Regions from separate parts of the Allokutzneria oryzae genome, predicted to be linked through region 3. Evidence: riboswitches for the same ligand, from Rfam matches in the RefSeq annotation. Region 3 holds a riboswitch; each other region holds the start of a gene.
What was found. Region 3 has a riboswitch for cobalamin ahead of metE (5-methyltetrahydropteroyltriglutamate--homocysteine S-methyltransferase). Riboswitches for the same ligand answer to the same signal wherever they lie in the genome.
Positions count from the first base shown of each region.

Region 1: it holds a riboswitch for cobalamin, as region 3 does, so the genes downstream of both, ACFFQA_RS29900 (HoxN/HupN/NixA family nickel/cobalt transporter) here and metE (5-methyltetrahydropteroyltriglutamate--homocysteine S-methyltransferase) in region 3, are expected to answer to the same signal.
Region 2: it holds a riboswitch for cobalamin, as region 3 does, so the genes downstream of both, ACFFQA_RS29865 (putative cobaltochelatase) here and metE (5-methyltetrahydropteroyltriglutamate--homocysteine S-methyltransferase) in region 3, are expected to answer to the same signal.

Region 1 is NZ_JBHLZU010000026.1:285,445-289,764, reverse strand. Features, by position in the region: gene ACFFQA_RS29910 (DEAD/DEAH box helicase) at 1-34, shown strand, start outside; gene cobA (uroporphyrinogen-III C-methyltransferase) at 180-1,385, opposite strand; gene ACFFQA_RS29900 (HoxN/HupN/NixA family nickel/cobalt transporter) at 1,452-2,540, opposite strand; cobalamin riboswitch at 2,593-2,746, opposite strand; gene ACFFQA_RS29895 (cobalamin biosynthesis protein) at 3,294-4,320, opposite strand, start outside.
Region 2 is NZ_JBHLZU010000026.1:274,767-279,086, reverse strand. Features, by position in the region: gene ACFFQA_RS29865 (putative cobaltochelatase) at 1-1,837, opposite strand, end outside; cobalamin riboswitch at 1,911-2,032, opposite strand; gene ACFFQA_RS29860 (nuclear transport factor 2 family protein) at 2,120-2,479, shown strand; gene ACFFQA_RS29855 (cytochrome P450) at 2,505-3,776, opposite strand; gene ACFFQA_RS29850 (8-amino-7-oxononanoate synthase) at 3,815-4,320, shown strand, end outside.
Region 3 is NZ_JBHLZU010000007.1:20,010-24,329, reverse strand. Features, by position in the region: gene hypE (hydrogenase expression/formation protein HypE) at 1-48, opposite strand, end outside; gene ACFFQA_RS08700 (enoyl-CoA hydratase/isomerase family protein) at 415-1,452, shown strand; cobalamin riboswitch at 1,483-1,712, shown strand; gene metE (5-methyltetrahydropteroyltriglutamate--homocysteine S-methyltransferase) at 1,849-4,143, shown strand; gene ACFFQA_RS08690 (GNAT family N-acetyltransferase) at 4,175-4,320, opposite strand, start outside.

The DNA.
Region 1 (4,320 bases), on a different contig from region 3:
CGGCCGCAAGCGCTTCAACACGCCGTCCCACTAGCCCACCGGCATAACGCGACAACCCCTCGCCCATCCGGGTGGGGGGTTGTCGCGTTTTGTAGGCATCTTGCGCGAAAACGCCCCTGAAACTCGCGTTATGCCTACAAAACGCGAGTTCCCACCGCCGCGACGGCGGTGGCGCGGGGTCAGGGGGTCAGACCGGCGACCTCACCGATGACGATGATCGCCGGGGGGCGGATCGCTTCGGCCGTCACCGTCGCGCCGAGCTTGTCCAGCGTCGTGCGGACCACCCGCTGGGCACGGGTCGTGCCCTCCTGGACCACCGCGACCGGCGTCGACGGTTCGCGGCCGTGCTCGATCAGCGTCGTGGCGAAGGCGTCGGCGCGCTCCACCGCCATCATCAGCACCAGGGTTCCGCGCAGCTTCGCCAGCGCTGGCCAGTCCACAAGGGACCGTTCGTCCGACGGGCTGACGTGGCCGGAGACGACCACGACCTCGTGCGCGACCCCCCGGTGGGTCACCGGAACGCCGCCGACAGCGGGCACCGCGAAGGCGCTCGTCACGCCAGGCACCACCGTGACCGGGACCCCGGCCTCGGCGCAGGCCAGCAGCTCCTCGAAGCCCCTGCCGAAGACGTAGGAGTCGCCGCCCTTGAGGCGCACCACGAACTTCCCCGCCTTCGCGTGCTCGATCAGCGTCGAGTTGATCACGTCCTGGCTGGCGGCGCGGCCGTACGGGATCTTCGCCGCGTCGACGACGAGCACGTTCGGCGGCAGCTCCTCCAGCAGCTCGCGCGGGGCCAGCCGGTCGGCGACCACCACGTCCGCTCTGGCGAGCAGCCGCCGCCCCCGGACCGTGATCAGCTCCGGGTCGCCCGGCCCACCGCCGACCAGCGCGACGCCCGGCAGCTGCCGCTCGGCGACATCGGTGATCACGCCCTCGCGCAGCGCGTCCAGCACGACGTTGCGCACGGCGGCCGAGCGGCGGTGCTCGCCGCCCGCCAGCACTCCCAGCAGCAGCCCGTCGTGCTCGCCGACCGCCGGGGTCACAGCCGTACCGAGCCGGGCGACGTCGGCGCGCACGCAGAACACGCGGTTGCGTTCGGCCTCCGCGGTGATCGCCGCGTTCACGTCGGTGTCGTCGGTGCACGCGAGCACGTACCAGGCGCCGTCGAGGTCCCCGTCGGCGTAGGTCCGGCGGGTCCAGGTGAACTCCCCTGCGGTCGCCATCGCCTCGACTGCCGGGGTCGCCTCCGGCGAGATGACCTCGATGACCGCACCGGAGGCGACCAGGCGCGGCAGCCGGCGCTGGGCGACCGTGCCCGCGCCGACCACGACGACCCGCCGCCCGGCGAGGTCAAGTCCGGCGAGATAGTGCTGCTCAGCCTGCATGACCGCTAAGCATGCCGATCCGCGCCGCCGAGCACATCTCCTCGCCCGCGACTGTGACCATCTCCATTACTCCTCGCCCGCCGGGATCGCCGGGTGCCGGTCCTCGTAGCCGCGGGCCTTCCACCACAGCACCGCGCCGCCCCACGCGAGCAGGAAGGTCGCCGCGATGCCGTAGCCCATGACCTCGAACTGCTCGGAGATGTCGCCGATCGCGGCCAGCCAGGTCAGCCCGGCCTTCTCCGCGAGCAGCTGCGACACGTAGACGATGACGACGAACGCGGCGATCAGCACGGTGATCGCGGTGGTGACGGTGTTGTAGAACAACGTCCGCACCGGGTTGCGGTAGGACCACGAGTACGCGCGGGTCATCAGGAGCGAGTCCAGCGTGTCGAACGTGCTCATCCCCGCCGCGAAGATCAGCGGCAGGCTCAGCACCGCGACGAACGGCAACTGCCCACCGGTCGCGGTGGTGGCGGTGAGCCCGAGCAGGGTGACCTCCGAGGCTGTCTCCAGTCCGAGTCCCATCAGGAAGCCCACCGGGTACATGTGCCACGAAGAGCGGATCAGCACGCGCAGCCTGCCGCCGAGGAGCCGGTTGAACACGCCGCGGTTCATCAGCACGCGCTCGACCTCGGCCTCGGCCATCTGACCGCGCCGCATCTTCCGCCACAGCCCGCCGAGCGACCTGAGCACACCGGCGTTGAGGACCGCGACCAGCAGCAGGAACGAGATCGCCACGACCATCGAGATAGTTCCGGTGATCTCCTTGACACCGTCCACTTCGGACTCCGCGATGGTGCCGGCGGCCAGCGAGACGATCACCGCGAGGAGCAGCACGACCGAGGAGTGGCCCATCGCGAAGAAGAAGCCGACCCCCATGGGACGCTTGCCACGCAACAACATCAGCCGCGTGGTGTCGTCGATGGCGGCGATGTGGTCGGCGTCGAAGGCGTGCCGGACGCCGAGCACGTAGGCGATCGCGCCCGCCGACGCGAGGATGCCGGAGCCGGGGAACCGGTCGGCGTAAGCCAGGTAGAGCCCGATGCCCGCGACGTGCAGCAGCACGATCGCGCCGATGATGCCGAAGAGCCCGCGTCGTTCCTGCGCGGTCCACGCGCCGCTGGGAGCCTGCGCCTGGGCGTCGAGGGACGTCATGAAAGGAACCTCCTGGGTGCCTCGCCCGAGGGGTGTGCGCGCGTGCCACGGCGTGGCACACGGCTGGCACGAGTTCCTGACTCCCGGCTTCGACGTGACTGAAGGTCGAAGCGGTCACAGTGGCGGGACCGTCCCGGACTCACACCGGGTTCCTGCGCTACCAGCGCAGGAATCGTGGGGGCAGCACGAGGCGCCCGTCAATCCGGCTGATGGAGGTTGAACCCGGCCCGTGTCACCGATGTGATCTTGGGCGGCCGCGCGGGGCAGGGGGCGCGGCGGAAGTGAGAAAGGAAACGGAATAGGAGCGAAAATGGGCTTTGCCTGCCCCGGGCGGCGGGAGGGGCAGGCAAAGCGGGTCGGCGAACGTGAAACTCTCACAGAAATCGACGAGCTCACGGTCCCCACCTGACCGTACACTTCGTCGTCTCTTTCGCGGGTGGTATCTCAAGGATCCGCATACCCGCTCACACGTTCAGCAGTACTGCGTCGTTGGTTCAGCCGGAGTACCGGGCCTGCGACTCGTTGACCGGGCCGTCTCGCTCAACCCAGCGGTGACGGAGGATCTCCGGTGGTCGACAATGCCGGGGCCACGGATTTCATCCAGGCCAGTGCTCGCAATTTCCCACCTCCCACCTGGGACGTGTTACCTCGTCACACGGGCACTTCCATGGCACACCCGAATGCCGTTGTGCGGCAAGGGCGAGCAGCATCCTTTCATCACAACGTGCTACCGCTTGCGCATCAATGCATTGGTCAGCGAAGTGTCACCATTCGCCCGGCGACCGCGCTGGTCCGCGAGCTGCCCACGATCACCGTGGCGGAGGCGGGAACGGCCTCCGGGTCGAACGTGGTGATCGTCGCCACGGTGGCGGGCACACCGGGCCCGGCGACGCCGACCGGGGTCTTCGGCGGACGGTGCAGCCGGAGCAGGTCGAGAGCGGCGCCCAGCCGCCACTCGGCGTTGTCCTGGAGGCAGACGACGAGGTCGGCCTCGGCCACGGCGCGCACCCGCTGCTCGGTCACCGGCCACGGGGTCGCCGGGTCGGCCAGGCAGATCACCGCGTGGTTGTGACCGAGCGGAGCCCCCAGCTCGGCGGCAGCCGCCAGCGCCGTGCTCACCCCGGGCACCCCGGCGACCTCGATCCGCTCGTCGGCCTGCTCCAGCGCGGGACCGGTGACCGCGCCGGAGCCGATCAGCGCGACCGCCTGCCCCTCCTCCGCCAGCCGCACCGCCTCGGCAGCGCGCTGCCGCTCGTCGCCGGGCGCGCTGATCCGCACCTCGGTCCCCAGCCGCAGCAGGTGCCGGACGCGGTCCACGTCGGCTTCGAGACCGACAACGACGGCGGCGCGGCGCAGCTCCGACTCGGCGCGCGGGGTCCGCAGGTCCTCCGCGCCGGGTCCTACCTCCACCACGACCAGCCGCCCGCGCGGCCGGACCCGCGCGGCGGCCACGGTGGCCTTGTCCCCCTTGAGCTTCGCCACCACCAGCTCGACCGGGGCGCCAGCGGCCAGCTGGCCGGCGGCGTGCAGTGCGGCGGCCTCGGCCACACTGGGGGTGCCGACCTCGGCGCGCAGGGCCTCGCTCGGGTTGGGCACATCGACCCCGGCGAGGGTGCCCGCCGGGTAGTGCAGCAGCTCCGCCGAGCTGTCCTGCCAGAAACCGTGGTCCTCGACGGCGTCGAGGATGCCCTGCTCCCCGGACTTCGCGTCGACGGTGGCGAAGGCCCGCACCGCCCGCAGGTCCAGCTCGGAGCGCTCCGCCAGCTCGGCGAGCAGGCCG
Region 2 (4,320 bases), on a different contig from region 3:
CGACGCCATCGGCTTCCAGGAGCGCGGCGGCTCGCATCGCGTCGTGCAGCGCGTCGCCGCCCTGGCTCGCGGGCACGGTGGCCCGGCCGTCGGTGACGAGCACCAGCAGCGGACGCCGACGCGGGTCCCGAAGTCGTTCAGCGGCAAGGAGCTTGCGTGCGGCGAGCAGTCCGTGGGCGAGCGGGGTGCGCCCTCCGGTGCGGAGGTTCCGCAACCGCGTGGCCGCCGCGTCCACTGAGGACGTTGGCGGGAGCGCGACCTCGGCTTCGCGGCCCCTGAAGGTGATCAGGCCGACCTTGTCCCGCCGTTGGTAGGCATCGCGCAGCAGAGACAGCACCGCGCCGGTCACCGCCGACATCCGCGCCCGTGCCGCCATGGAGCCGGAGGCGTCCACCGCGAAGAGGACGAGGTTGCCCTCGCGCCCCTCGCGCACCGCGCGGCGGAGATCGCCGGAGCGCAGCTCCAGGCCGGAGCCGCTGCGCCCGCGCGCGTGCTGGTGCGGCGCCGCGGCCTGGACCGTCGCGGTCAGGTGCACGCCGTGTCCGTCCACAGTGGAGGCTCGAACCACGCGGCCGGAGGACGAGCGCGCGCGGGAACGCCGTCCAGGCGCGCCTTCGCCAAGACCGGGCACCTGGAGCAGGCGGGCGCGGAACTGCGGCGCGGGCTTGGCAGGCGCCTGCTCCCCTCCTCCTTGGCCCGATTGCCCCTGCTCGGGCTGCTCCTGCTGTTGCGGCGCTTCGGCTTGCTGCGAGTCATTCCGCGGAGCCCCGCCACCCCCGCCCGGCCCGTCGTCCTCCGGGGGTTCGGGCTCTTCGGCGTGCTCGGCGGCGTCGCGGAGGGCCTGCTCCAGCTGCTCGGAGTCCAGCCCCGGCTCGTCGAAGGGATCGCGGCGCCGACGGTGCGGCAGCGCGAGCCGAACCGCGACCTCGACGTCGTTCTCCGTGACGGCGTCCCCTCCGCGCCACGCGGCGTGGGCGATCGCCGCGCGGGCGACCACGAGGTCGGCTCGCATGCCGTCCACCTCGAAAGCCGCGCACACCGCGGCGATGCGGCGCAGCTCGGAGTCCGGCAACGCGATCCCGGGCAGCGCGGCACGGGCGGCGACGATGCTCTCCGCGAGCTCGGCGTCGGCCTTCTCCCACTGCTGCGCGAAACCGGCGGGATCGGCTTCGTAGGCGAGGCGGCGGCGCACCACCTCGGTCCGCGTTGCCACATCGCGGGAGGCGTTGACCTGGACGGTCAGCCCGAAGCGGTCGAGCAGCTGCGGCCGCAGCTCGCCCTCCTCCGGGTTCATCGTGCCCACCAGCAGGAAGGAGGAGGCGTGCGAGACGGAGACCCCGTCGCGCTCGACGTGCGCGCGCCCCATCGCGGCGGCGTCCAGCAGCAGGTCCACCAGGTGGTCGTGCAGCAGGTTGACCTCGTCGACGTAGAGCACCCCGCGATGCGCGGCCGCGAGCAGGCCGGGCTGGTATGCGCGAACGCCCTCGGTCAGCGCGCGCTCCAGGTCCAGCGAGCCGACCAGGCGGTCCTCGGTGGCGCCGACGGGCAGCTCCACCAGGCTGGACGGCTTGGTGGTCGCGGGCGCGCCGGAGGGGTGCGGGCCGTCGGGGCAGCCGGGGTCCGGCCGGTGCGGGTCGCAGGCGAAGCGGCAGTCGCGGACCGCCTCCAGGGTGGGCAGCAGCGCCGCCAGCCCGCGCACGATGGTCGACTTGGCCGTGCCCTTCTCGCCGCGGACCAGGACCCCGCCAATGCCGGGGTGCACCGCGTTGAGCAGCAGCCCCAGCCTCAGGTCCTCGTGCCCGACAACGGCGGAGAACGGATAACGAGCGGTCACCAGCGCTGTTCCTTCCTCGGGTGTCCACGCCCGGGTAGGGGTCGGACGCGCGGCCGCGCGCCCGGCAAGGGGGGTGAGTCTCCTGGCTCCCGGATCGCGGCGGTGTCCCCGACCTTCCGGCCGGTCGGCCGTGGTCACAGCTGGGGTCCGCTCCCCGGTCACAGTGGCGGGACCGCACCGGACTCGCACCGGTTTCCTCGCGCTCCCCTTGCGTCTTCCCCCGCATCATCACACACCGTGGGAAACCGCCGCGACAGTCCGGTTTCGCGCTGGTAGGTATGCGCCATGGACATGAACTTCGCCGAGGAATTCGCCCGCGACTGGGAGCAGCGGTGGAACTCCCACGACCTCGACCGGATCCTGGAGCACTACGCCGACGACGTGGTGTTCCACTCCCCGGTCGCGGCGCGGCTGCTGGGCGGCGACGGCCGCGTGGTCGGCAAGGCGGCGCTGCGGGAGTACTGGGCGACCGGCCTGAAGTTCCTGCCCGACCTGCACTTCACCGTCGAGGGCGTGTACCTCGGCCTGGACACCATCGTGATCAACTACCGCAACGAGCGCGGCAACCTGGTCAGCGAGATCCTGACCTTCCGCGACAACAAGATCGTCTTCGGCTCCGGCACCTACGCCCGCGCAACCTCCTGATGCCATTCGCGGGCTTATAGACCGCTCAGCGCGCCTGAACACGTCCATAAGCCCGCGAATGGCCGACAAGCAGCCGGGTGGGGGCGCGGAAGGACAGGAGGCCGAGCATGGGGGGATCGGGCTCCAGGAGGCGGAGGTCGGGCAGTGCGCGCGCCACGGTGTCGAGCACCACAGCCGCCTCCGCCCGCGCGAGCCCCGCGCCGAGGCAGAAGTGCCTGCCGTGGCCGAAGGCGAGGTGCCGCCGCGCGCCCGGCCGTCCGGGGCACAGGTTCTCCGGCTCGGTGAAGACCTCGGGGTCGGAGCCGCTGCCCGCGAGCATCAGCAGCAGCTGCGCCCGCGCCGGCAGCTCCACTCCGCCCAGCGTGGTCGCGTCCCCGGTCACCCGCCGCCACGTGATCACCGGCGGCTCGCGGCGCAGCACCTCCTCGACGCAGTCGGCGGCGAGCCCGGCATCACCGCCGCTCAGCCCGCGCCAGAGGTCCTCGCGCTCGACGCAGCGGCGCAGCAACGTGCTCAGCAGCTGCGTCGTGGTCTCCTGCCCGGCGATCAACAGGAAGTAGCAGACCCCGACCGCCTCGGCGACGCGCAGCGGGCGCCGAGACGGCTTGCGGTGCGCCGCCAGCGCGCCGAACAGGTCCGGCTGGCCCGGCCGCGCCGCCCTGACCCGGCAGGCGAGCCACTGGTGGAACTCGGCGGCCTGCTCGGCAAGCTCCCGCTGGCGCAGCGGATCGGGGTTGCCCCAGAACAGCTCCAGCGACGCCTTGCTCCACGCCTTGAGCACCGGCAGGTCCACGTCGCCGATGCCGAGCAGGTGCAGCAGCACCAGGCACGGCAGGTCCCGCGCGATCAGCTCGACCAGATCGCACTGCCCGTTCTCCGCGAGCTCCTGCCGCGCCCGCTCGACACCGTCGGCGGCGAGCCGGCTGGTCAGCTCCATCGCGTGCTGGACCCGCGCCGGGGTGAGGAACGAGGCGACCACGCGACGCAGTCCGGTGTGGCTGTCGGTGCCGTTGTTGGCCAGGGTCGGCGGCAGCGCGAAGCCCGCCCCCGCCAGCATGCGCAGCGTCGGCACCGGCAGCGGCGTCACGGCCGTCAGAGCGTTGTCAGGATGGAAAGTCTCCGGGGCGGCGAGCACCGCTCGGATGTCGGAGTGCCTGCTGACCAGCCACAACCCCGTCCTCGGGTCGTGGTGCACCGGAGCGTGCTCGCGCAGCGACGCGAGGGGCTCGTCGGGGCGGGCGACGAATCCGGGGTCGAACAGGTCAAGCCCGCTGGTCACCTCGTCCGCCGCCCGCACGGGCACGACCGTAACCGGGCAGTGCGAGACTGCGGACCGTGACGTTGCGCACTGGAAGCGAAGTCTTCGACTGGCTGGACACCCGGGCGGCGGCACGGGCGAAGGCCGGGCTGACCCGGACCCTGCGGCCCCGCCCCGAGACGGCCACGGTGCTCGACCTCGCGGGCAACGACTACCTCGGCCTCACCCGCGACCCGAGGGTCACCACGGCGGCGGCGGAGGCCGCGCTGGCGTGGGGCGCGGGCTCGACGGGCTCCCGCCTGGTCACCGGCACCACGGACCTGCACGCGGAGCTGGAGTCCGAGCTCGCGGAGTTCTGCGGTTTCCCGTCGGCTCTGGTCTTCGCCACGGGCTACGCCGCCAACCTCGGCGTGATCGCGGCCCTGTCCGGGCCGGGCACGGTCCTGGTCACCGACGAGTACAACCACGCCTCGCTCATCGACGGCGGGCGCCTGTCGAGGGCGGAGACCGTCGTGGTGCCGCACCGCGACGTCGAAGCCTTCCGCGCGGCGCTGGCCGGCCGCACGCGCAAACGGGCGTTGGT
Region 3 (4,320 bases):
CTCGGCAAGCGACCTCGGACGAGTCGCGGCAAGGGAATCCATGCTCATCCTCTCTCCATAGTGGACAGTGGTGGACCGCCTGCGGCGGCGAGCGTGGTGCACCCGGGGCGGTCGGCCGGGCGCACCGCGCGCACCCGGCCGACCTTTCGGCGGCGGCGACCCGGCCGCACCCCGCGCGGTGCGGCGACGACGTCACGGGGGCCACCGACGCCCCGGGCCCCGGTCACCCCGGACCGTGCGGAGCACGCGGTCTCACCGGGGCTTCGTGGTCGGCGAGGCAGACCCCGCCCAGCCTGGACAATGTCAACGGCCCAGCCCAGGGACGAAGTTCACTAGGCAACAAGGACTTTCGGCACCGGTTCGGCAGCGGCCGGACGGCGTAGGGGCTGCGTCCGCGGGCTATAGGGTTGGCGCATGAACGACGTAGTGCTGCGGACCGAACGAGGGCTCGGCCGGATCACGCTCAACCGGCCGAGGGCGCTCAACGCGTTGACCCCGGAGATGGTCCGCCGGATGGACGCGGCGCTCGCGGAGTGGGAAGCCGACGACTCGGTCCGCGCCATTCTCATCGACGGGGCTGGGGAGCGCGGGCTCTGCGCGGGTGGCGACATCCGGGGCATCTACGAGCACGCCAAGGCCGGACAGGACGGGCCGAAGACGTTCTGGCGCGAGGAGTACCTGCTCAACCACCGCATCTCCCGCTTCCCCAAGCCCTACGTCGCCCTCATGGACGGCATCGTGATGGGCGGCGGCGTCGGGGTCTCCGCGCACGGCAGCGTGCGGGTCGTCACCGACCGCTCCACCGTGTGCATGCCGGAGGTCGGCATCGGCTTCCTGCCCGACGTCGGCGGCACCTACCTGCTCTCCCGCGCGCCGGGTGAGCTCGGCACGCACGCCGCCCTCACCGCCGCCCGGCTGACCGCGGCGGACGCGATCCACTTCGGGCTCGCCGACCACTACGTGCCCGCCGCGAAGCTGCCCGAGCTGGTCGAGGCCCTGCTGGAGGCCGACGACCTCGACGCGGTGGTGCGCGCGCACGCCGAGGCCCCGCCCGCGAGCCAGCTCGCGCAGGAGCGGCGCTGGATCGACCCGTGCTACGCCGCCGACACCGTCGAGGAGATCGTCAGCCGCCTGCGGACCAGTGGCGAGCCCGCGGGGGAGGCGGCGGCCAAGGAGCTGCTGGACAAGTCGCCGACCTCGGTCAAGGTCACGTTGAAGGCGCTGCGCACCGCCAAGGTGCTCGACGGGCTCGGCGAGTGCCTCGACCTGGAGTACCGGATCGCGTGCGTGCTGCTGACCGGCCACGACCTCGTTGAGGGCATCCGGGCGGCGATCATCGACAAGGACCGCAACCCGCTATGGAGCCCGGACCGGATCGAGGACGTGGACCGCGCCGACGTCGAGCGGTGCTTCGCGTGGCTCGGGGCGGACGAGCTCGGACTGTCTGGTTGATGATCCATCGCTGTTGACCGCCCCGTCCGCTAGGGTCGGCGTCGCTGGTGGTTCGACCGCGCGCTCCGCACGGAGAACGCGGCCGAGGCAAGAGGGAACCCGGTGCGAGTCCGGGACTGCCCCGCAGCGGTGAACGGGAACGACCGCCGTCATGAGCACTGGGTCCGGCAGGACCTGGGAAGCGACGGCCAGTAGGACAGCCGGTGCACGCACCGGAGACGCCCGTGAGTCCGAAGACCTGCCACCGGCACGCGCACCGACGGTGCGCGTGGGTCCTACGGCCTCGCGGGCGGCCTGTGCGGACGACGGTGCCGGGTGCTGTGCCGCCCGGGCCCGTCCTCGCGTGCGCTCCGTGAGTCGTCGGACTCGTCAGAGCAAGCTCGCGAGGAGAGAGCTGTGAACGACGTCGTCACCGACGCCCCTCTTGGCACCACTGTGCTCGGTTACCCGCGGATCGGTCCGCGGCGGGAGCTCAAGCGCGCGCTGGAGGACTACTGGGCGGGTCGCGCCCCCGCGGAGGCGCTGGAGGCCGTCGCCGCCGACCTGCGCGCCAAGACCTGGGCGGAGCTGGCCGGAGCCGGGCTCGACTCGGTCCCAGGCAACACCTTCTCCTACTACGACCAGGTGCTGGACGCCGCGGTCACCGTCGGAGCGGTGCCCGACCGCTACCGCGCCCTCGGGCTGTCCGACCTGGACACCTACTTCGCCATGGCCAGGGGCAACGACGCCATCCAGCCACTGGAGATGACCAAGTGGTTCGACACCAACTACCACTACCTGGTGCCCGAGCTCGGTCCGGACACCACGTTCTCCGTCGCCGACAACAAGCCGTTGCGGGAGTACCGCGAGGCCCTGGATGCCGGAGTCACCACCCGGCCGGTGCTGATCGGCCCGGTCACCTTCCTCCTGCTGTCCAAGGCGGCCCAGGACGCACCGGAGGGCTTCGGTCCGCTCAGTCTGCTGGACGGGCTTCTCGACACCTACGAGCGGCTGCTGGCCTCGTTGGCCGATGCCGGGGTGCAGTGGGTCCAGCTCGACGAGCCCGCCTTCTGCGCCGATCGCAACTCCGCCGAGCTGGCCGCGCTCACCGCCGCCTACAACCGGCTGGGCAAGCTCACCAACCGGCCGCGCATCCTGGTCGCGTCGTACTTCGGCACCCTCGGCCCCGCCCTGCCCGTGCTCGCCGGGACACCGGTGGAGGCCATCGCGATCGACCTGGTCGCGGGCAGCGTGGACGGGGTCGCCTCGGCGACCGCGCTGCGGAACAAGACGGTGGTCGCCGGTGTCGTTGACGGCCGCAACATCTGGCGCACCGACCTCAACGCCGCACTGGCACGCTGCGCGACCTTGTTCGGCACCGCCGAGCGCGTCGAGGTCTCCACCTCGTGCTCCCTGCTGCACGTGCCCTACGACGTGGAGGCGGAGACCAACCTCGACCCGGTCGTGCGGCCGTGGCTGGCCTTCGCCAGGCAGAAGCTGGACGAGGTCGTGCTGCTCGGCCGCGCGCTGCGCGAGGGCACCGACGGAGTCGCCGACGAGCTCGCCGCCGCCACGGCTGTGGTGCGCTCGCGCGCGACGACCAGCAGCATCCGCAACGACCAGGTGCGCGCGCGGCTGGAGGCGCTGCGCCCGGAGCACTACCGCCGCGCCGACTACGAGACGCGCGCGAAGGCCCAGCAGGAGCGGTTGAACCTGCCCCCGCTGGCCACCACGACGATCGGCTCGTTCCCGCAGACCGGTGAGATCCGCAAGGCGCGCGCCGACTTCCGCGCCGGGCGGCTCGGCCCGAACGAGTACCGCCGCCTGATGCGCGCGGAGATCGAACGGGTGATCCGGCTCCAGGAGTCCATCGGCCTCGACGTCCTGGTGCACGGCGAGCCCGAGCGCAACGACATGGTGCAGTACTTCGCCGAGCTGCTCCAGGGCTTCGCCGCCACGGAGTTCGGCTGGGTGCAGTCCTACGGTTCGCGGTGCGTGCGCCCGCCGATCCTCTTCGGCGACGTGTCCCGGCCGGAGCCGATGACCGTGGAGTGGACCTCCTACGCGCAGTCGCGGTCGCACAGCCCGGTCAAGGGCATGCTGACCGGTCCGACGACGATCCTCGCGTGGTCCTTCGTGCGCGACGACCAGCCGCTCGCGGTCACCGCGCGCCAGGTCGCACTGGCGTTGCGGGACGAGGTCCGCGACCTCGAAGCGGCGGGTATCCGCGTCGTGCAGGTCGACGAGCCCGCGCTGCGCGAGCTGCTGCCGCTGCGCGAGGCGGACCGCAAGGAGTACCTGGACTGGGCGGTGGAGTCCTTCCGGCTGTCCACGGCGGGCGCTGCGGACAGCACGCAGGTCCACACCCACCTGTGCTACTCGGAGTTCGGCGACGTGATCTCCGCGATCGATGGCCTGGACGCCGACGTGACCACCATCGAGGCGGCGCGCTCGAAGATGGAGGTGCTGGAGGACCTGCGCGCCGTCGGCTTCGGCAGGGGCGTCGGGCCCGGCGTCTACGACATCCACTCGCCGCGCGTTCCCAGTGCGGACGAGGTCGTGGAGATGCTGACCGCCGCGGTGCGCGCCGTTGCGGCGCGGCGGTTGTGGGTCAACCCCGACTGCGGCCTGAAGACGCGCGGCTACGCGGAGGTCGAGCCCGCGCTGAGGCACATCGTCGCGGCCGCGAAGAAGGTACGCGAGCAGCTGTAGCGGCGACGACGGTCGTGTGGGGCGTCCGGCCTCACACGACCGTCGTGATCACCGCGCGGCAGGCGACCTGCCAGCCGAGCGACTCGTACAGCGCCTTGCCCTCGGGGCTGGCCACGAGCACCAGTCGCTCGGCTTTCTGTTCCACCGCGATGAGGTGCAGCTGCCGCATCAGCTGGG